DNA from 3 places in the Serratia montpellierensis genome. Region 1 is predicted to be linked to each of the others. Evidence: predicted binding sites of a transcription regulator. Region 1 holds the regulator's gene; each other region holds the start of a gene.
What was found. Region 1 encodes PurR, which represses purine synthesis genes. Its sites were predicted from a motif close to CANGCAAACGTTTGCNTG; they were not measured.

Region 1 (7,441 bases):
CGATTTTTGCCGTCGCGGATTTGGTTTTCCGTGCCAACTGGGGCAAACTGCCGGAAGCGTTTTAACCTATTTAGTAGAAGAGGCACATATGTTCACCGGTATCGTACAAGGCACCGCGCCGCTGGTCGCCATTGATGAAAAACCCAATTTCCGCACCCACGTGATCGAGATGCCTGCAGAACTGCTGCCGGGGCTGGAGCTGGGCGCGTCGGTAGCCCATAACGGCTGCTGCCTGACCGTCACTGCGGTGGAGGGCAACCGCGTCAGCTTCGATTTGATCAAGGAAACGCTGCGCCTGACCAACCTCGGCGATCTGGCGCTGGGCGACATCGTCAATATCGAGCGCGCGGCGAAGTTCAATGACGAAATTGGCGGTCATTTGATGTCCGGCCATATTATCTGCACGGCGGAAGTGGCCAAGATTTATACGTCGGAAAATAATCGGCAGGTATGGCTGCGCATGCCGAATGCGGAATTGATGAAATATGTGCTGCACAAAGGTTTCATCGGCATCGACGGCATTAGCCTGACCATCGGCGAAGTGGTGAATAACCGTTTCTGCGTGCACCTGATCCCGGAAACGCTGGATCGCACCACGCTGGGTAAGAAACGCCTGGGCGATAAGGTGAACATCGAAATCGATCCGCAAACGCAGGCGGTGGTGGATACCGTCGAGCGGGTGCTGGCCAACCGGGAAGCGACGCTGGCGGCGGCGATGGCGCCGGCGCACAAAGACTGACAGCGATTCTGGCGTTGCCGCCGGAATCGAATCATAAGCAGAGAGGAGAAACGCGTGAAGTTTTATGGGAAAACGTTGTTGTTAACCGCGTTGCTGGCGCTGAGCGCCTGCAGCAGCTCACCTGAGCAGGGCGCCGGCGCGCAAATGGCCGATGCGGACGATACCTGCGGCGCTTCGCAGTATCAAAACTTCGTCGGTAAGCCGATGACGTCGCTGGAAGGCGTGCGGATCGACGCCAAGGTGCGCGCCATTCCGTACAACTCTGCCGTTACCATGGATTTCAACCTGCGCCGTCTGAACTTCCTTGGCGATAGCAACGATAAAATCATTCGCGTTTATTGCGGTTAACCCGCAGGGTCCGAAAGAGCAAAAAAAAAGCCCCGGCGATGATGTTGCCGGGGCTTTTTTATCGGGAAAGCATTCAGCGGGCGACGCGAATGCCGCCTTCAACGCCTTTCGGGCTGAATACCATCTGCCACAGCTGCAGATCGCGCGCCCGGAACGCGCCTGCGCAGGCGTTCAGGTAATAGCTGAACATCCGCTCGAAGCGATCGGAATAGCGCGGGGCAAGCTGCGGCCACGCCTGTTTGAAGCGTTCAAACCAGGCCATCAGCGTGCGATCGTAGTCGGCACCGATGTTGTGCCAGTCTTCCATCACGAAATGGCCTTCGCTGGCTTCGGCGATATGGCTCACTGAAGGCAGACAGCCGTTCGGGAAAATGTACTTGTTGATCCACGGATCGACGTTCATGTCGGTTTTATTCGAGCCGATGGTGTGCAGCAGGAACAGGCCGTGCGGCACCAGATTGCGCTCCACCACGTTGAAGTAGGTGCGGTAGTTTTTCGGCCCGACGTGCTCGAACATGCCGACCGAGACGATGCGATCGAACTGCTGATGCAGATCGCGATAATCCTGCAGCAGGATCTGCACATCCAGCCCGGCGCAGCGCGCCTGAGCCAGCTTCTGCTGCTCGGCGGAAATGGTCACGCCGACCACCGACACGCTGTAATGTTTCGCCGCATAGGCGGAGAGGCCGCCCCAGCCGCAGCCGATATCCAGCAAACGCATGCCCGGTTGCAGCTGCAGTTTTTCGCAGATCATCCGCAGCTTGGCTTCCTGCGCTTCCTCCAGCGTGGTGGCGTCTTTCCAGTAGCCGCAGGAATATTGCATGTAAGGATCGAGCATCAGGGTAAACAGATCGTTGCCGAGATCGTAATGTTCTTTGCCGACGATCCAGGCGCGCTTTTTCGATTGCAGATTGGTCAGGCGCGCGGCGGCGATACGCAGGGTATCTTTCAGGTGGTGGGGGAGTTTCTTCTCCAGCCCGGCGCTGACCACGCGCTGGAAGAACATATCCAGCCGTTCGCATTCCCACCAACCGTCCATATAGCTTTCGCCGAGGCCCAGCGACCCTTGCTGCAGGACGCGTTTAAAGAATTCGGGATTTTTAACCTGAATATCGAAGGGGCGCGATCCGTTGATTTCAATGCCGGCCAGGCCGAGCATTTCATGCGCGATACGGTACCACTGATTATCCTGGATGCTCAGATCTTCTATACACGATGAACTCATAGCTTCTCCATCACCTTCTTCTGACTGATGACCCGTTAGGAAACAGCTTAGACAATTTCTGCGGGTGCATACGTTTACCGACGGGAAATAAGCCCGCGGCGTCTGATATCCGACTATGAACAGAGGAAATTTAAAGAAGCGGCCCGACGCAAACGGCGCAGGAAAAACGCATCCTTAAAAAAGAGTGTGACGCAAGGCGCGTACACAATAGCTAATTGAGATATAGGGATTATAAGGTGTTACTTTACAAGGTTGTTTTTGAGTATAGGCGTGCCGAGACGTTGACTCAACTGTAAATCGCACTCGGCACGCATATTCTTTAAGTGATTATTGAGCTTAGTAATTATGACGCTGAGTTAGCATGCTCCCGCTGCGCTTTTTGCTGCGCATCGGCCACTTTTCCCCGCTGCAGGAAATACCCCAGCGCGGCCAGGATCACCGTCGATACCATCACCGTCACCGTCGCCAACAGCGGCTGGGCAATAAACGCCGACACCAGCATGCTCGCCACAAAACACAGCCCCAGCTGCAGCGTATTTTGCAGCGCGGCGGCTTTACCGCTGCTTTCCGGGAACGGCATCAGCGCATTCGCCACCATGATCGGGTAGCCGGCGCCGTTGACCAGCGCCATCACGCAGAACGGGATCAGCAGCGTGGTGAGCGTCGGAGCGGTCAGGGTTGCCACCAGATACAGCGCCGCCATGCTGACACCATAAGCTACCAGCAGCCACGGCAGCAGGGTTTTGCCATTGATGCGCTTTAGCGCGGCGCGACAGCCATAGCCCCCCAGCAGAAAAGCCAGCGTTTGCGGCACATAGCTCAGACCGATGTCGCTCGGGCCGTAGCCCATATCACCGAGGATGAACGGCGAGCCGGTCAGCCAGGCAAAGAAGCCGGCCGAGCAGGCGGCGTACATGGCGACGTTGCCGCTGAACACCGGGGATTTCAACAGTTGCCAGAAGCTGACGCCGTTTTTTGGCGCATCGGCGGTGGGTTGCGTTTTGGCGCGATCTTTGAGCAACAGCGTCGGCAGCAGCAGCAGGGCGGTGATGGCCAGCAGCACGGCGAAGATCGCACGCCAGCTGGCGTGGTTCAGCAGCCAGGCGCCCAGCAGCGGCGCCAGCGCCGGCGACAGCGCGACCAGCGGCATGATGGTGGCGAATACGCGATTGGCCTGGCCTTCGCGATAGCGGTCGACCACCAGCGCTTGCCAGATGGCGGCGGCGGAGCAGACGCCAACGGCCTGGATAAAACGCAGGATCCAAAGCTGCACGGCGTTCTCCACCCACAGCATGCCCAGGCAGCCGACGGCGAACAGCGTCAGGCCGATCAATAATACCGGTTTGCGGCCCAGGCGGTCGGAGAGCGGCCCCCACAGCAGCTGCGCGAAGGCGAAGCCGGCCAGGAAGATGCTCAGGCTGGCGCTGACCGCGCCGGCGGAAATTTGCAGTTCCTCCCGCATGGCGCCAAAGGCGGGCAGGTACATATCGGTCGCCAGATAACCCAGCATGCTCAGGCCGGCGAGATAGAACATAAAACCAAAGGAATTTCGCATGGTATTTCTCGTTAATATTTTAGTGTCGCAGGTTTTTAGCGCCGGCCAGTGTATCCGGCTGGATCTCTGCTTGTGAAACGGTAATATTTGCAAAGTGCTGTTAAAAAAATTGAAGGCAAAGCGATGTGGTCTGAATATTCTCTTGAAGTGGTCGACGCGGTGGCGCGTACCGGCAGTTTCAGCGCGGCGGCGCAGGAGCTGCACCGGGTGCCGTCGGCGGTGAGCTACACGGTACGGCAGCTGGAACAATGGCTGGCGGTGCCGCTGTTTGAGCGGCGTCACCGTGATGTGGAGTTGACGCCGGCCGGTGCGCTGTTTATCAAGGATGCGCGAGTTGTTATCAAAAAAATGCTCGACACCCGCCGCCACTGTCAGCAGGTGGCCAACGGGTGGCGCGGCCAGCTGAATATCGCCGTGGACATCATCGTCAAACCGCAGCGCAGCCGCCAGCTGGTGCTGGATTTTTACCGGCATTTCCCCGATGTCGAACTGATGTTGCAACCCGAGGTGTTTAACGGCGTGTGGGATGCGTTAGTGGACGGCAGAGCGGACATGGCGATCGGTGCCACCCGCGCGGTGCCGGTCGGCGGCGGCTTCGCCTTTCGCGACATGGGGTATATGAACTGGCTGTGCGTGGTCAGCCCACAGCACCCGCTCGCGCAACTGGCAGGGCCGCTGAATGACGATCGGCTTAGGCCGTACCCTGCGCTTTGTCTGGAAGACACTTCGCGCAATCTGCCCAAGCGCGTCACCTGGACGCTGGATAACCAGCGGCGGCTGGTGGTGCCGGACTGGACCTCGGCGCTCGACTGTCTGTGCGCCGGGTTGTGCGTCGGTATGATGCCGGCGCATCTGGCGCTGCCGCGGGTGCAGCGCGGTGAGTTGAAGGCGTTGCAGCTGCAGCAGCCGTTTCCCGCCAGCCCGTGCTGCCTGACCTGGCAGCAGGATAAACCGTCACCGGCGATGAGCTGGCTGCTGGCGTATCTGGGCGATGGGGAGACGCTGAATCAGGAGTGGCTGAGCGAGGCGAAGCCGGAAGCCGCGCAGGCTTCCGGCGCGGGGGATTAGCGGCGGTAGTCGATGAACGGCCCGTCGGCGACCGAGCGGCGTTCGATCAGCTTCGGATGCACTTCGATCACCTGCGACTCTTCGCGCTTGCTGATGATGCGATCCAGCAGCATGGTGAAGGCCATTTCGCCCAGGCGCTCTTTCGGCTGGTGAATGGTGGTCAGCGCCGGGGTGAAGTAGCGGGCGTTGCGCACGTTGTCGTAGCCGATCACGGAAATATCCTGCGGCACCCGCAGGCCCAGCTCGTCGGCGGCGCAGATGGCACCCATCGCCATGATATCACCGCCGCAGAATACCGCGGTCGGCCGCTGTTTTTGCGACAGAATTTGGTGCATCGCCTTGTAGCCGGACTCCGGCTCGAAGTCGCCCTGGACGATCCACTCTTCGCGAATGTCGATATGCGCTTCCTGCAGCGCCTTCATAAAGCCCTGGTGACGGCCGCCGCCGGTGTTGCGCGACAGCTGGCCCGGAATGGCGCCGATCTCGCGGTGACCGCGTTCGATCAGGTAACGGCCGGCCAGATAGCCGCCTTCGAATGCGTTATCGATGATGGTGTCGGTGAAGTCGCCGCGCGCGGCGCCCCAGTCCATCACCACCATCGGGATGTTACGGTAGTCTTCCAGCATGCCCAGCAACTGATCCGGGTACTCGGAGCACATGACCAGCAGGCCGTCGACGCGCTTTTGGGCCAGCATCGCCAGGTAGGCGCGCTGCTTGTCCAGATTGTTGTGCGAGTTGCACAGGATCAGGGTGTAGCCTTTGCTGTAGCAGCTGTTTTCCACCGCTTCGATCACTTCGGCAAAGTAGGGGGCTTCGCTCGAGGTGGCCAGCAGGCCGATCGATTTGGTGTGATTGACTTTCAGGCTGCGCGCCACGGCGCTCGGCGAATAGTGCAGCTCTTTAATGGCGGCCCACACGGCCGCTTTGGTCTCTTCGGCGACGAAACGAGTCTTATTGATGACGTGCGAAACGGTGGTGGTGGAAACGCCCGCGCGTTTGGCCACATCTTTAATCGTTGCCATGTAAGGAATGACTCCTGAACTCACATGTTTACAGCATGTAAGTGTGATGTTAATCGTTTGCCTACGTAGATCCTTCTCCAGAGAAGCGAAAACTGAGTTTTTAGTGTGTTGAAGTCTTCAGCGCTTAATCAGGAGGGGCATGGATGCCGGTACGCAGTTGTGAACTGCGAATTTTGTCGCATATTGAACAAAAGTGGAAGAGGTAATCGAGATTATAAACCGGGAAATGATAACAAGATTTTATCGGCGAACTGTGGGAAAATGATTTGACGTACTAATTGTGCGCCTTTTATCCTTAGGAAAGCCTATTTTAAAGGAGTTGTCATGGATACCGAATTGAAGATGTCGCTGTTCACTACCGTCTGCGCGTTGGCGGTCATTATCGCTTTCAGCTTCGTTGCCGCGTTGAATTGATTTCCCGCCGGCGATAAAAAAGGCGCAGCCTGGCTGCGCCTCATCACCTCAGAACCTGGCGTAAGCGCAGGTTTTCCGCTGCGAAGGTCCAGTTGACCAACGCCCAGAAGTTTTCCAGGTATTTTGGACGCGCATTGCGGTAATCGATGTAATACGCGTGTTCCCACACGTCAACTGTCAGCAGCGGTTTGTCTTCACCGGTCAGCGGGGTGGCCGCGTTGGAGGTGTTGACGATCGCCAGCGCGCCGTCCGGTTTTTTCACCAGCCAGGTCCAGCCTGCACCGAAGTTTTTCACTGCGGCATCGGTGAACTGCTCTTTGAACGCAGCGAAAGAGCCGAAGGATTTGACGATCGCCGCCGCCAGTTCGCCCTGCGGTTCACCGCCGCCCTGTGGTGACAGGCAGTGCCAGTAGAAGGTGTGGTTCCACACCTGCGCGGCGTTGTTGAAGACGCCGCCGTTAGAGGTCTTGATGATCTCTTCGAGCGATTTGCCCTCGAACTCGCTGCCTTTCACCAGGTTGTTCAGGTTAACCACGTAGGTGTTGTGGTGCTTGCCGTAGTGGTATTCCAGGGTCTCGGCGGAGATGTGCGGCTCGAGCGCGTTTTTCTCATACGGTAATGCAGGTAATTCAAACGACATTGCTTCCTCCTTTACAGCGCCATTCGCTTCCCGCCGGGCGAGAATCATATGGGCCGTTTTTTATTGTGGTCATTCAATCTTAACAATTTTCGTCATAAAAAACAGGAAGAAAAGCGAGAAATGCGCGTGGGGCGGTGCGATGGGCGATAGCTTGAGCAGGCGGTTGCGACCAGGGCCGCAACCGCGCAAAACAGGGAATTAACGGATAGTTTTCGGCGTCACTACGCGGCGTGCGCCGATGTAGTGGTTTTGCCAATAGTCGTTATCGAGCTGGCTGATGCGGATCTCTTCGCCGGTGCGCGGCGACTGGATGAATTTGCCGTTGCCGAGGTAGACGCCAACATGGTCCGCCACGCCGCGGTTGTTGATGCGGAAGAACACCAGATCGCCGCTTTCCAGTTCGCTTTTCTTGATCGGCGCCGCATCGCGC
Region 2 (7,441 bases), on a different contig from region 1:
GCGTCAAACCGATCAACAGCGCCACCTTCCAGTTGAGGCCGAGGAAGTAACAGAAGGCGCTCAGCGCCAGGCCGCAGCCCACCATCTGAATGCTGCCGCCGCCGAACACCGAGGCGCGCAGCGTCCACAGCCGCTTGGGATCCAGCTCCAGGCCGATAATAAACAGCATCAGCACCACGCCGATCTCGGCGAAGGTCAGGATCGACTCGGCGTCCGATACCAGTTTCAGCCCCCAGGGGCCGATGATGCAGCCGGCGATCAGGTAACCGAGTACCGAGCCCAGCCCCAGTCGCACCGCGATCGGCACAAACAGCGCGGCGGAGCCGAGGTAGATCAGCCCCTCGATCATCATGTGGTGGTTATCCATGGCTGGCCTCCCGTGTTTCCGCTTCGGCATGTTCCATCAGGTAGTCGACCAACCGCTGGCGATAGGCTTCGCCGGCGGCGAGCAGCGCCGGCTCGTTGCAGGTAAAGGTGTTGTGCAGGGCGAAATAAGGCTGCCAGTTCATGCCGCAGTAGATCGCCGTGGCCTGCAGCGGCTGTCCTAGCGTAGCAAAGTTGGGAAAGTCGCCCAGCTCGAAGTGGTGCTCGTCGCCACCGCTGGTCACCGCCCACAGGCAGTCTTTACCCACCAGCGCATTGCCGTCGTGGCCGTAGGCCCAACCGTGCTCCAGCACTTTGTCGATCCACAGCTTCAACAGCGGCGGGAAGCTGTACCACTGCATCGGATGCTGCAGCACCACCAGGTCGGCGCGCTCCAGCGCCCGCTGCTCGGCGTTGATGTCGATATTGAAATCAGGATACAGCTCATACAGCGAGCGCACCTCTACCTCGGGGAGATCCCTCACCGCCTGCAACAGGCGCTGATTGGCATGCGAATGCCGGGGATATGGGTGAGCATAAATTATCAAAATCATTGTTATCGTCGTTCCTTCGTTCCTTGCCAATACACCAAGCATATACCAATCACACAGAGTGACAGTTTGCCCACTGATTGATAGCGGAAATTTTTAACGTCAGCCGACAAATTCGCTGAATAAAAAAAGGCGCTGCATCTGCAGCGCCCTGGCGTAACGTTCTCGCGCGGTTACTTATCGATACGCGCGTGCATTTCCTGCACCGAAGTCACCTGTTCGGTCGGATCCGCTTTCAGCGCCATCGCGGTGGCGAAGCCGCCGTTCAGCGTGGTGTCGTAGTGCACCTTGTACTGCAGGGCACTGCGGCGAATCAGCTTGGAGTCTTCAATCGCCTGACGGCCGGCCGTGGTGTTGACGATGTAGGTGTACTCGCCGTTCTTGATACGGTCCTGAATGTGCGGACGCCCTTCGTGCACCTTGTTGACCAGGCGCGGGTTGATGCCCGCTTCGCCCAGCACCACTGCGGTGCCGTGGGTGGCGTCCAGCTCGAAGCCCTGCTTCAGCAGGCTGGCGGCCAAATCGACCACGCGAGCCTTGTCGCCTTCACGCACCGACAGCAGCGCGCGGCCCTGCTTCTTCATGCCCGAGTTACTGCCCAGCATCGCTTTGGAGAAGGCTTCCGCAAAGGTGCGGCCCACGCCCATCACTTCCCCGGTAGAGCGCATTTCCGGCCCCAGAATCGGGTCGACGCCCGGGAATTTGTTGAACGGCAGCACCACTTCTTTCACCGAGTAGTACGGCGGGATAATTTCTTCGGTCACGCCCTGCTCGACCAGCGTTTTGCCCGCCATCACGCGCGCGGCTACTTTGGCCAGCGGCACGCCGGTCGCTTTGGACACGAACGGCACGGTACGCGCGGCGCGCGGGTTCACTTCAATCAGGTAGACTTCGTTGTCTTTCACCGCGAACTGCACGTTCATCAGGCCGCGCACCTGCAGCTCGAACGCCAGTTTTTCCACCTGACGACGCATCACGTCCTGAATTTCCTGGCTCAGGGTGTACGCCGGCAGCGAACACGCGGAGTCGCCGGAGTGCACGCCCGCCTGCTCGATGTGCTCCATGATGCCGCCAATCAGCACGCGCTCGCCGTCGCAGATAGCATCGACGTCCACTTCCACCGCGTCGTCCAGGAAGCGGTCCAGCAACACCGGTGCATCGTTGGACACGCTGACTGCGGTCTGGAAGTAGCGGCGCAGGTCGATTTCGTCATAGACGATTTCCATCGCCCGACCGCCCAGCACGTAGGAAGGACGCACCACCAGCGGATAGCCGATGCCCGCCGCCTTCTCTACCGCCTGCTCGATGGCGGTGACGGTGGCGTTGGCCGGCTGCTTCAGGCCCAGGCGGTTGACCGCCTGCTGGAAGCGTTCGCGGTCTTCGGCACGGTCGATGGCATCCGGGCTGGTACCGATGATCGGCACGCCTGCGGCTTCCAGCTCGCGCGCCAGCTTCAGCGGGGTCTGGCCGCCGTACTGCACGATAACGCCTTTCGGCTTCTCGATACGCACGATTTCCAGCACGTCTTCCAGCGTTACCGGCTCAAAGTACAGGCGGTCGGAGGTGTCGTAGTCGGTAGAGACGGTTTCCGGGTTGCAGTTGACCATGATGGTCTCGTAACCGTCTTCGCGCAGCGCCAGCGAGGCGTGCACGCAGCAGTAGTCGAACTCGATGCCCTGACCGATACGGTTCGGCCCGCCGCCCAGCACCATCACTTTCGGCCGGTCGTTGGTCGGGTTGGACTCGCACTCTTCTTCATAGGTGGAATACATGTAGGCGGTGTCGGTGGCGAATTCCGCCGCGCAGGTATCCACGCGCTTGTACACCGGATGCAGGCCGTGGCTGTGGCGCAGCTTGCGAATTTCACTCTCGGCGACGCCGGCCAGCTTGGCCAGACGCGCATCGGCGAAGCCCTTGCGCTTCAGGGTGCGCAGGAATTCTTTGTTCAGGCCGTTGATGCCCGCGTCGGCCACCTGCTCTTCCAGGCGCACCAGCTCTTCAATCTGCACCAGGAACCAGCGGTCGACGTTAGTCAGGTTGAAGACGCCGTCGACCGACAGACCGGCGCGGAAGGCGTCGGCGATGTACCAGATGCGGTCGGAACCGGCGTCTTTCAGCTCACGGCGGATTTTGGTCAGCGCTTCCGGATCGTCCAGGCTGACTTTCGGATCGAAGCCGGTGGCACCCACTTCCAGACCGCGCAGCGCTTTTTGCAGCGACTCCTGTTGGGTGCGGCCGATGGCCATCACTTCGCCGACCGATTTCATCTGGGTGGTCAGGCGGTCGTTGGCGCCGGCGAACTTCTCGAAGTTGAAGCGCGGGATCTTGGTCACGACATAGTCGATGGACGGTTCGAACGACGCCGGGGTGCGGCCGCCGGTGATGTCGTTCATCAGCTCATCGAGGGTGTAGCCCACCGCCAGCTTGGCCTCGGCGCTGGCGATAGGGAAGCCGGTGGCTTTCGACGCCAGCGCCGAGGAGCGCGACACGCGCGGGTTCATTTCGATAACGATCAGGCGGCCGGTTTTCGGGTTGACCGAGAACTGCACGTTGGAGCCGCCGGTTTCGACGCCGATCTCACGCAGCACCGCCATCGAGGCGTTGCGCATGATTTGGTATTCCTTGTCGGTCAGGGTCTGGGCCGGTGCGACGGTGATCGAGTCGCCGGTGTGGATGCCCATGGCGTCGAAGTTTTCGATGGAGCAGACGATGATGCAGTTGTCGTTCTTATCGCGCACCACCTCCATCTCGTACTCTTTCCAACCGATCAGCGATTCGTCGATCAGCAGTTCTTTGGTCGGCGACAGGTCGAGACCGCGTTCGCAGATCTCTTCGAACTCTTCGCGGTTGTAGGCGATGCCGCCGCCGGTGCCGCCCATGGTAAAGGAAGGACGGATGATGCACGGGAAGCCGACGTCAGCGGCCACCGCCAGCGCTTCTTCCATGGTGTGCGCGATGCCGGAACGCGCGGTGTCCAGACCGATTTTCTTCATCGCCACGTCGAAACGGCGACGGTCTTCGGCCTTGTCGATCGCATCGGCGGTCGCGCCGATCATGGTAACGCCAAACTCGGCCAGCACGCCCTGACGCTCCAGCTCCAGCGCGCAGTTCAGCGCCGTCTGGCCGCCCATGGTCGGCAGCACCGCATCCGGGCGCTCTTTTTCGATGATCTTGCGCACCACTTCCCAGTGGATCGGCTCGATGTAGGTCGCGTCGGCCATTTCCGGGTCGGTCATGATGGTCGCCGGGTTGGAGTTGACCAGAATGACGCGGTAACCCTCTTCGCGCAGCGCTTTACACGCCTGGGCACCCGAGTAGTCGAACTCACACGCCTGGCCGATAACGATCGGGCCAGCGCCGAGGATCAGGATGCTTTTTATGTCTGTACGTTTTGGCATTTTTTACTGCTCCTGATTATTTGGCGTTAGAACGGTGAGTCTCAATCAGTTCGATAAAGTGATCGAACAGCGGCGCGGCGTCGTGCGGGCCTGGGCTGGCTTCCGGGTGCCCCTGGAAGCTGAACGCCGCCTTGTCGGTGCGGTGAATGCCCTGCACCGTGTGGTCGAACAGCGATTTGTGCGTCACGCGCAGGTTCGCCGGCAGGTTGTTTTCATCGACGGCGAAGCCGTGGTTCTGCGCGGTGATCATCACGGTGTTGTTGTCCAGATCCTTCACCGGGTGGTTGCCGCCGTGGTGGCCGAGCTTCATCTTCATGGTTTTCGCCCCGCTGGCCAGCGCCAGCAGTTGGTGGCCCAGGCAGATGCCGAACACCGGAATGTCGGTTTCCAGGAACTGTTTGATGGCGGCGATGGCGTAGTCGCACGGCTCCGGGTCGCCCGGGCCGTTGGACAGGAAGATGCCGTCCGGATTCATTTTCAGCACCTCGTCGGCCGGGGTCTGTGCCGGCACCACGGTCAGGCGGCAGCCGCGATCCACCAGCATGCGCAGGATGTTGCGCTTGGCGCCGTAGTCGTAAGCCACCACGTGGAACGGCAGCTCCGCGGCGGTTTTGGCTTCAGGCAGGTCGCCTTCAAGCGTCCAGCTGCCTTGCTGCCAGCTGTAGGCCTCTCGGGTGGTGACTTCTTTCGCCAGATCCATGCCCTTCAACCCCGGGAAACCTTGCGCCTTGGCCAGGGCCAGCGCGGCGTCCGGCGAGTCGGCGGCGATGATGCAGCCGTTCTGGGCGCCCTTCTCGCGCAGCAGGCGGGTTAATTTACGGGTATCGATATCGGCGATCGCCACGATGTTGTGACGCTTGAGGTAGTCGGACAGGCTTTCTTCGTTGCGGTAGTTGCTGGCGATCAGCGGGAGGTCACGAATGACGAGGCCTTGGGCGTGTACTGCGGAGGATTCTTCGTCGGAAGCATTGGTGCCGACATTGCCGATATGAGGATAAGTAAGAGTAACGATCTGGCGGGAATAGGAAGGATCAGTGAGGATTTCTTGATAACCGGTCATCGACGTATTGAAGACCACTTCCCCCACTGCCGTTCCCTCTGCCCCGATGGCCCGACCGTGGAATTGGGTTCCGTCTTCCAGAACCAATAGCGCTGACTTTATCAAAACATCCTCCGAGGAATAATCAATCACAATATTTGCATATTAATTCAGATATCACGATCTAAATCAATGCAAAAACCGTCCGCGAGGCCAATTTTTGGCAAATTGGGCGCATTTTAATGATGAGTGCCCGGCTTGTCTACCCAAACTGCCGTTTTTTGTTTTATTTTTGCAGTTCTCGCCGCTCATGCGGCTTGAGCGACGATAAAAACACAGAAAACCGGGGCTGGAAAACGGTTGCGAGGCTGAATGACGGAAAATGGCGCCAGAATAGACTCAAAAAGACCTTAAAATGGGATTTGGCGGATAAAAACGGGATGATTAGCAAGGTAAATATCAATAAATAACAGTCAATGAAACAAAATCACACCAATGCTTCATTTTTCATGTTAAAAAAAAGGACAATAAAATTATTGTCCGATTATCATAGCATTATGATCAATACAACCACATCACGATGGTATGCAAATCAATTATAATTGGTCCAAATTCAACACGTCGCGCATATCAAACAGGCCTTTATCCCGATTATGCAACCAGGCGGCCGCGCGCACCGCGCCGCTGGCAAAAGTCATACGGCTGGAGGCCTTATGGGTGATTTCCACCCGTTCACCGATGTCGGCGAACATCGCGGTGTGCTCGCCGACGATGTCGCCGGCGCGAATGGTGGCAAAGCCGATGCTTTTCGGATCGCGTTCGCCGGTATGGCCTTCGCGCGCATAGACCGCGCAACTTTTCAGATCGCGCCCCAGCGCGCCGGCGATCGCTTCGCCCATGGCCAACGCCGTGCCCGACGGCGCATCCACTTTGTGGCGGTGGTGTGCCTCGACGATTTCGATATCGGTATAGTCGCCCATCACCTGCGCGGCCTTCTCCAGCAGTTTCAGCACCAGGTTAACGCCGACGCTGAAGTTGGCGGCGAACACGATGCCGATATGCTGCGCCGCATCGCGGATCGCCTGTTTGCCGGCGTCATCGAAGCCGGTAGTGCCAATCACCATCGCCTTATGGTGCGCCACGCAAAAATCCAGGTAGCCCCGGGTGCTTTCCGGGCGGGTGAAGTCGATCAAAATATCGAACTCGTTCGCCACCTTCTCCAGACTGTCGCTCACCTTGACGCCCAACGCGCCGATGCCCGCCAGTTCGCCGGCGTCGACGCCGACCAGGCTGGAGCCCGGGCGCGACAACGCTGCCCCCAACACCACGCCTTCCGCCTGCTGCACCGCCTGGATCAATTGACGGCCCATCCGGCCGCCGGCGCCCGCAATCGCAATGCGGATTTGTGAATCACTCATGCTTGCTCTCTTCTTGATTTGACGCCTATCCCATTAGGCTATCGATTCAGGGTAACCGCCCCGCTTCAGCGTCGCCAGAGGATTCATTTCATAATTAGAAAATTATGATATTCCTCCGTTCTCATCAGCGGCGCTGTCGTGAGATTAACATTCAACCGATTTGGCGGCCTGCGACGATTGTACATAATCATGCAGTTTGCATGGCAAAAAAATGCAGAAAAAAGGCGCCGAAAACGGCGCCTGAGGAAGGGAGAACGGCGAGGTCAGGCGGTAATGGCGGCCACTTCGTTGGCAATCGCCGTCAGCGCGTCGTAGCGAGCATAGTCCTCACGTACCAGCGCCGCGCGTTGCCGATAGATCGGCTGTTGCAGAATACGCGTCGCCGCCGCCAGAATCTGTTCGGCGCTCGGCGTGCTGGTGTGCAGGCTGATGCCGCAGCCGGCGGCCACCACGCGCGCGGCCGCCTCCAGTTTGTCTTCGCCGGTGCCGGCGACGATCAGCGGCACGCCGCTGTCCAGCGCATAGTTGATCGAGCCATAACCGCCGTTGGTGATCAGCAGCGCCGCCTCCGGCAGCCAGCGTTCGAAGGAGATAAACTTCCGTACTCTGGTATTGCCCGGCAGTGCCTCCATCAGCCCTTCCGTCGCCCGCCCGCCGGTGGTGGCCAACACC
Region 3 (7,441 bases), on a different contig from region 1:
GCCGGGTGGCGTCGGCCCGATGACCGTTGCTACACTGATCCAAAATACCTTGCAGGCCTGCGAGGAATATCACGACGTTCAACCTAAATAAGTAAGGCAGTATGGAAATTTTCAATCTGGACAATCATCCCCACGTCGAACTGTGCGATCTGCTGAAGTTCCAGGGCTGGTGTGAAAGCGGCGGCGGCGCCAAAGAAGTCATCGCCGAAGGGCGGGTGAAAGTCGACGGCAAGGTCGAAACCCGCAAACGCTGCAAGATCGTCGCCGATCAGGTGGTGGAATTCAACGGCGGCAAGGTCATAGTTAAACCCTAACCCGCAGCCATAGAAAAAGGCGCTGAATTCAGCGCCTTTTTTGTTTTTCCCTGCGGCCGGATTACTTACGGCGCCAGGTGGTGCCCTGCGGGCCGTCTTCCAGCACGATGTTCATCTCGTTCAACCGATCGCGAGCGGCATCTGCCAGCGCCCAGTCCTTGGCAGCACGCGCTTCGTTACGCTGTTTGATCAGCGCTTCAATCTCCGCCACTTCGCCGTCGTCAACCTGAGCGCCCCCTTGCAGGAACTGCTCCGGCTCCTGCTGCAGCAGGCCGAGCACGTTCGCCAGCTTGCGCAGCTCCGCCGCCATACCGTTAGCCGCCGCCATGTCTTCACCCTTCAGACGGTTAACCTCGCGCGCCAGATCGAACAGCGCCGAGTAGGCTTCCGGGGTGTTGAAGTCGTCGTCCATCGCTTCGCGGAAGCGGGCTTCGAACGCTTCGCCGCCGGCCGGTGCGGCATCGGCGTCGGTACCGCGCAGCGCGGTATAGAGGCGCTCCAGCGCGGTGCGCGCCTGTTTGAGGTTCTCTTCGCTGTAGTTCAGTTGGCTGCGATAGTGGCCGGACATCAGGAAGTAACGCACCGTCTCCGCATCGTAATGGCCGAGCACGTCGCGGATGGTGAAGAAGTTATCCAGCGATTTGGACATCTTCTCTCTGTCGATCATCACCATGCCGGAGTGCATCCAGTAATTGACGTACGGGCCGTCGTGGGCGCAGCTCGACTGTGCGATCTCGTTCTCGTGGTGCGGGAACATCAGATCGGAACCGCCGCCGTGAATGTCAAAGTGGGTGCCCAGCTGCTTGCAGTTCATGGCGGAGCATTCGATGTGCCAGCCTGGACGGCCCGGCCCCCACGGCGACTGCCAGCTCGGCTCGCCCGGCTTGGACATCTTCCACAGCACGAAATCCATCGGGTTGCGCTTCACGTCGTCGATTTCCACGCGCGCGCCGGCCTGCAGCTGATCCAGATCCTGGCGCGACAGCAGCCCGTATTGCGGATCGCTGTCGATGGAGAACATCACGTCGCCGTTGCTGGCCACATAGGCGTGATCGCGATCGATCAGGCGCTGGGTGATCTCGATGATCTCGGCGATATGCTGGGTCGCGCGCGGCTCTTGATCCGGGCGGTCGATCAGCAGCGCGTCGAAGTCGGCGTGCATTTCCGCCAGCATGCGTTCGGTCAGTTGGTCGCAGGTCTCATGATTTTCCGCCGCGCGGCGGATGATTTTGTCGTCTACGTCGGTGACGTTGCGCACATAGTTCAGCGAATAGCCGAGGTAGCGCAGGTAACGCGCCACCACGTCGAAAGCGACAAAGGTACGACCGTGGCCGATGTGACACAGGTCATAGATGGTTACCCCGCACACGTACATGCCCACTTTCCCGGCATGAATGGGTTTGAATTCCTCTTTTTGACGACTCAGGGTATTAAAAATCTTTAGCATCGGGAGATTCCGTGGTGTGCGTGATAACAAAAAAGATAACCGGGCTTCAGGTTTTCCGCCCGGTAGCGTATTGAAACCTGAAGCCTGATCTATTGCAAGGTTAAGGCCATGCTTTGCTGATTTCACGCGAATAAAATGCGCGAAATTCGGCGGTTGGCGCAATTGTTATAATATAACATAAATACAATTACCACAGACAGTGCGCGGTTGAGCCGCTGCTGACTCGCTGGGGCGGATATGTTATAAGGGCGGTCTGAATGTTCGCTCGCTTTACGTGACGTCTCACTTCACCTTGTTAGGATTAAAACTATGGTTACTTTCCACACCAATCACGGCGATATCGTTATCAAGACCTTTGCTGACAAAGCGCCGGTTACCGTTGAAAACTTCCTGAACTACTGCCGCGCCGGTTTCTACGACAACACCATCTTCCACCGTGTGATCAACGGCTTCATGATCCAGGGCGGCGGTTTCGAGCCGGGCATGAACCAGAAAGCGACCAACGCGACCATCAAGAACGAAGCCAACAACGGTCTGAAAAACACCATCGGTACCCTGGCAATGGCGCGCACCAACGATCCGCACTCCGCCACCGCACAGTTCTTCATCAACGTGGCTGACAACGACTTCCTGAACTTCCGCGGCGAAAACGCGCAAGGTTGGGGCTACTGCGTGTTTGCAGAAGTGGTTGAAGGCATGGACGTGGTCAACAAGATCAAAGGCGTGAAAACCGGCCGCAGCGGCATGCACCAGGACGTACCGGTAGAAGACGTGGTGATCAACAGCGTGACCGTCAGCGAGTAATCGCGGCTGCATGAGTACGCTGTTCATCGCAGATCTGCACTTGTGCGCACAGGAACCGGCAATCACTGCCGGTTTTCTGCGTTTTTTACGGCGCGAAGCGATTCACGCCGACGCGCTGTACATCCTCGGCGACCTGTTTGAAGCCTGGATCGGCGACGACGATCCCGAGCCGCTGCACGCGGAGATCGCCACGGCGCTGAAAGCACTGCAACAGGCCGGCGTGCCCTGCTACTTCATCCACGGCAACCGCGATTTTCTGCTCGGCAAGCGCTTCGCCCGCGCCAGCGGCATGCAGCTGCTGCCGGAAGAAAAAGTGCTGGAGTTGTACGGCCGCAGGATCCTGATCCTGCACGGCGACACCCTGTGCACCGACGATCAAGCCTATCAGCAATTCCGCCGTAAAGTGCACAACCCGCTGATTCAAAAATTGTTCCTGGCGCTGCCGCTGCGCTGGCGACTGAAGATCGCCGCCAACATGCGCGCCCGCAGCCAGCAATCCAACCAGTACAAGTCGGACGCCATCATGGACGTCAACCCGCAGGCAGTCGAACAGACGATGCTGCGCCACGACGTGCACTGGATGATCCACGGCCATACCCATCGCCCGGCGGTGCACCGGCTGGCATTGAGCAACGGCGAAGCCCATCGCGCGGTGCTGGGCGCCTGGCACGTCGAAGGATCGATGATCAAAGTCAGCGCCGACGCCGTCGAGCTGATCCAATTCCCATTCTGAATTCCGCACTGACGCGCGAGTAAAAATTCGCGCTTTCGACGGTGAAAACCGGCGACGCAACCGTTTTCCTCGCCGTGCGCTCATGGTATGCTCTACGCCCTCATTCGGCCCTCAGCCGACGCCAGAAAAATCACAGGAGCCTTACACCCATGGGAGCCAACGCCGCTTCAGCCGCCACTACCGGGGCGAAAATCGCAATTGTAATGGGATCGAAAAGTGACTGGGCCACCATGCAGTTCGCCGCCGAAGTCCTGACCCAGCTCGAAGTCCCCTTCCATGTCGAAGTCGTTTCCGCCCACCGTACGCCGGACAAGCTGTTCAGCTTCGCCGAGCAGGCTACCGCCAACGGCTTTGACGTGATCATCGCCGGCGCCGGCGGTGCGGCGCACCTGCCGGGCATGCTGGCGGCGAAAACCCTGGTGCCGGTGCTGGGTGTGCCGGTGCAAAGCGCCGCGCTGAGCGGCGTAGACAGCCTCTACTCCATCGTACAGATGCCGCGCGGCATTCCGGTGGGCACGCTGGCGATCGGCAAAGCCGGCGCCGCCAACGCCGGGCTGCTGGCGATGCAGATCCTGGCGCTGCACGACGCCGCGCTGGCGCAGCGTTTGGCGGACTGGCGTCAGGCGCAGACCGAAGACGTCTTGAATCACCCCGATCCGCGGGAGGACGCATGAAGCCGGTTTGCGTACTGGGCAACGGCCAACTGGGGCGCATGCTGCGCCAGGCCGGCGAACCGCTGGGCATCGCCGTCTACCCCATCGGCATCGATGCCGAGCCCGAGGCGGTGCCGTATCAGAACAGCGTCATTACCGCCGAGATCGAACGCTGGCCGGAAACCGCGCTGACGCGCGAGCTGGCCACCCACAGCGCCTTCGTCAACCGCGACATCTTCCCGCGCCTGGCGGATCGCCTGACGCAAAAACAGCTGCTCGACCAGCTCGGCCTGGCAACCGCGCCGTGGCAGCTGCTGGCGAGCGCCGCCGAATGGCCGCAGGTGTTCGCTTCGCTGGGCGAGCTGGCGATCGTCAAACGCCGAGTCGGTGGCTATGACGGCCGTGGCCAGTGGCGCCTGCGCCCGGGCCAGGAAGCCGAACTGCCGGCCGACGCCTATGGCGAGTGCATCGTCGAGCAAGGCATCAATTTCTCCGGCGAAGTGTCGCTGGTGGGCGCGCGCGGCCACGACGGCCGTTCGGTATTCTACCCGCTGACCCACAACCTGCATGAAGACGGCATCCTGCGCACCAGCGTGGCGCTGCCGCAGCCCAACCCGGCGCTGCAGCAACAGGCCGAGCAGATGCTGGCGGCGATCCTGAACGAGCTGAACTACGTCGGCGTGATGGCGATGGAGTGCTTTATCGTCGGCGATCGGCTGCTGATCAACGAACTGGCGCCGCGCGTGCACAACAGCGGCCACTGGACGCAAAACGGCGCGTCCATCAGCCAGTTCGAACTGCACCTGCGCGCGATTCTCGGTTTGCCGCTGCCGCAGCCGGTGGTGAGCACGCCGTCGGTGATGGTCAACCTGATCGGCACCGCCGTCAACGAACAGTGGCTGTCGCTGCCGCTGGTGCATCTGCACTGGTATGAGAAAGAGGTGCGCCCGGGCCGCAAGGTCGGCCACCTCAATCTGAACGACCCGAGCGCCGCCGATCTGCGCCAGGCGCTGCAGGCGCTGGCGCCGCTGCTGCCGGGCGAATACCAAAGCGGGCTGGCCTGGGCACAGCAGAAGCTGGCTTAACGGTTTACACCGCCGAAAAGAAGAAGGTTCAGCCCAGGCTGAACCTTTTTCATTGCCACAAAGATCAACGCGAGCCGATGTTACGCAACGGTTTGCCGGCCATCAGATTGCGTTCAATCTGTTCCAGCGAAATATTTTTGGTTTCCGGGATCAGCGCCAGCGTGATGAAAACAAACAGCACGTTAAGCCCCGCGTAGACCCAAAAGGTGTGAGCGCTACCCAACGAATTCAGCATGGTCAGGAACGTCGCCCCCACGATCATATTGGCTATCCAGTTAGTGGCGGTGGAACAGGTGATGCCGAAATCGCGGCCTTTCAATGGCTGGATCTCTGAGCACAGCACCCAAATCAGCGGGCCGGCGCTCATGGCAAAGCCGACGATAAACATCAGCAGCATAACGATGGCGAAATATTGCCCCGCCGCCGAGTTCATGCCGATGTTCATCATGGTTCCCAGCGCCCCCATGCCGACAGCCATCACGATAAACCCAAGGATCAAAGTGGGCTTGCGGCCCCAGCGATCAACCAGTCCAATCGCGATAAAGGTGGCCAGCACGTTGACCAGACCGACGATCACCGTACCCCACATCTGCTGTTCCGTACTGGCGAAGCCCGCCAGACCAAAAATCTTCGGCGCGTAATACATGGTGACGTTCATTCCGGTGAACTGTTGCATCACCTGGAGAAGAACGCCAAGGAAAACCGCGCGTCGGAAATTTTTATTGCCTTTGAACAACGCCCAACCGCTTTGCTTCAGTTTGAGGCTTTCACGAATTTCATTCAGCTCATGCTGCGCCTGGGCACTGCTGTCGCGCAGCTTCTCCAACACCTGACGCGCCTGCTCATGGCGATTGCGCGAGGCCAACCAACGCGGGCTGTCAGGCAAAAAGAACACGCCGACCAACAACAGCCCGGCCGGGATGGTGATAACGCCCAACATCCAGCGCCAGGCACCGGTATAGCTGAATGCCGTATCAGACAGGTAGGCGGCCAGAATGCCGATGGTGATCATCAATTGATACATCGAGATCATGCTGCCGCGGATTTTCTCCGGCGCGATTTCAGAAAGATAAATCGGCGCGGTATAAGAAGCGATACCCACCGCCAATCCCAGCAGAATGCGTGAAACGATCAGCACCTCCACGTTGGGGGCGAACGCTGAAAACAGCGATCCCGCCACAAACAGAATGGCGCCGATCATCAAACTGTATTTGCGCCCCAGCCGGAAGTTCATCCAGCCGCTGCCGATGGCGCCGACGGCGGCGCCAAACATCATTGAGCTGACCACCCACTCCTGCTGAGAGCTGGTGATCTGAAAAGTGTCGGTAATAAACGGCAAGGCGCCGGCGATCACGCCGATATCAAGACCGAACAGCAGGCCGGCCAAGGCGGCTAAAAAACAGACAAAAAAAGTCATACCGACATGAGTCGGGCTTTTCTCCGCCGGTGTAACTTTGACGGTATCGCTCATACAGCCTCCAGGAGAAAACGGTCATCAGTGTGCGACATGATAGGAGGCAATGCGTCGGAGATAAGTGAGTGCGATCACATTAGTGAAAACGGTTACACACCATTAAATCTTTATAGACCGCTTTTTATGGCGGATGAATTCGCTTAAGTCATGCATAACCCTATAAATTAATGCGAAAAACAGGCGAAACCGGCCAGCTATCCGTTGCACCGATGCTCAGTGGCAAACGTATCGACATGACATAAATGTAATCGATTTCACTATAAATGGGCATGATAGAGGAAAAGCGCCAGTAACGCGCGAAAGAAAATCGGCAGGCCCGGCCACGCCAGGCGGCAACGGGCCTGCGATCGCAACATCACCCCTCATAACTTCGGAACAGCGCCCGGCCGCGCAGCAGGCGCACGCCCAGCCAGCCGCCGCACAGCGACAGCAGCAGCGCGCTGGCCAGCGGCAGCGCCCACCACAGCACCGGCGTCGGCGTCCACGGGAAGTCGAACACCCGGCTTTGCAGCAGCCACAGCGCCGCCTCGGCGCCCACCGCCGCCGCGATGCCCGCCACCAGCCCCAGCAGGGCAAACTCGCACCACAGCGTGCGGCGCAGCAGCCGTTTGCCGGCCCCCAGCGTGCGGTACACCACCAGCTCCTGGCGGCGCTGACGCATGCCGACCTGCACCTGTGCCAGCAGCAGCAGGCCACCGCACAGCACCACCAGCACCACCATCACCTCCAGCGCGCGGCTGACCTGCTGCAGCACGCCGCCGACCTGTTTCAGGATCGCGCCGATGTCCAGCAGGCTGAGCGTCGGGAACTGGCGGTTGAGCTGGGTCAGCATCTGGCCGTCGCCGTCGTAGCGGAAGCTGGTGAGCCAGGTCTGCGGCTGGCCGTCCAGCGCGCCCGGCGGGAAGATAAAGTAAAAGTTCGGCTTCAGGCT

Region 2: a site for PurR is predicted at 5,701-5,718, ahead of carA (glutamine-hydrolyzing carbamoyl-phosphate synthase small subunit). Genes of this name have one in related genera too.
Region 3: a site for PurR is predicted at 3,352-3,369, ahead of purE (5-(carboxyamino)imidazole ribonucleotide mutase). Genes of this name have one in related genera too.

The regions. Positions count from the first base shown of each region.
Region 1 is NZ_VOSN01000022.1:358,179-365,619, forward strand. Features, by position in the region: gene FUU19_RS23945 (riboflavin synthase) at 89-739, shown strand; gene FUU19_RS23950 (I78 family peptidase inhibitor) at 794-1,087, shown strand; gene cfa (cyclopropane fatty acyl phospholipid synthase) at 1,161-2,312, opposite strand; gene punC (purine nucleoside transporter PunC) at 2,656-3,867, opposite strand; gene punR (DNA-binding transcriptional activator PunR) at 3,991-4,935, shown strand; gene purR (HTH-type transcriptional repressor PurR) at 4,932-5,957, opposite strand; gene cydH (cytochrome bd-I oxidase subunit CydH) at 6,282-6,371, shown strand; gene sodB (superoxide dismutase [Fe]) at 6,415-7,011, opposite strand; gene FUU19_RS23985 (C40 family peptidase) at 7,210-7,441, opposite strand, start outside.
Region 2 is NZ_VOSN01000002.1:408,023-415,463, reverse strand. Features, by position in the region: gene kefC (glutathione-regulated potassium-efflux system protein KefC) at 1-367, opposite strand, end outside; gene kefF (glutathione-regulated potassium-efflux system oxidoreductase KefF) at 360-917, opposite strand; gene carB (carbamoyl-phosphate synthase large subunit) at 1,088-4,312, opposite strand; gene carA (glutamine-hydrolyzing carbamoyl-phosphate synthase small subunit) at 4,329-5,477, opposite strand; gene dapB (4-hydroxy-tetrahydrodipicolinate reductase) at 5,948-6,769, opposite strand; gene FUU19_RS03170 (glycosyltransferase) at 7,033-7,441, opposite strand, start outside.
Region 3 is NZ_VOSN01000005.1:811,439-818,879, forward strand. Features, by position in the region: gene folD (bifunctional methylenetetrahydrofolate dehydrogenase/methenyltetrahydrofolate cyclohydrolase FolD) at 1-91, shown strand, start outside; gene ybcJ (ribosome-associated protein YbcJ) at 102-314, shown strand; gene cysS (cysteine--tRNA ligase) at 376-1,761, opposite strand; gene ppiB (peptidylprolyl isomerase B) at 2,071-2,565, shown strand; gene FUU19_RS09330 (UDP-2,3-diacylglucosamine diphosphatase) at 2,576-3,298, shown strand; gene purE (5-(carboxyamino)imidazole ribonucleotide mutase) at 3,448-3,972, shown strand; gene purK (5-(carboxyamino)imidazole ribonucleotide synthase) at 3,969-5,036, shown strand; gene FUU19_RS09345 (sugar porter family MFS transporter) at 5,101-6,507, opposite strand; gene ybbP (putative ABC transporter permease subunit YbbP) at 6,866-7,441, opposite strand, start outside.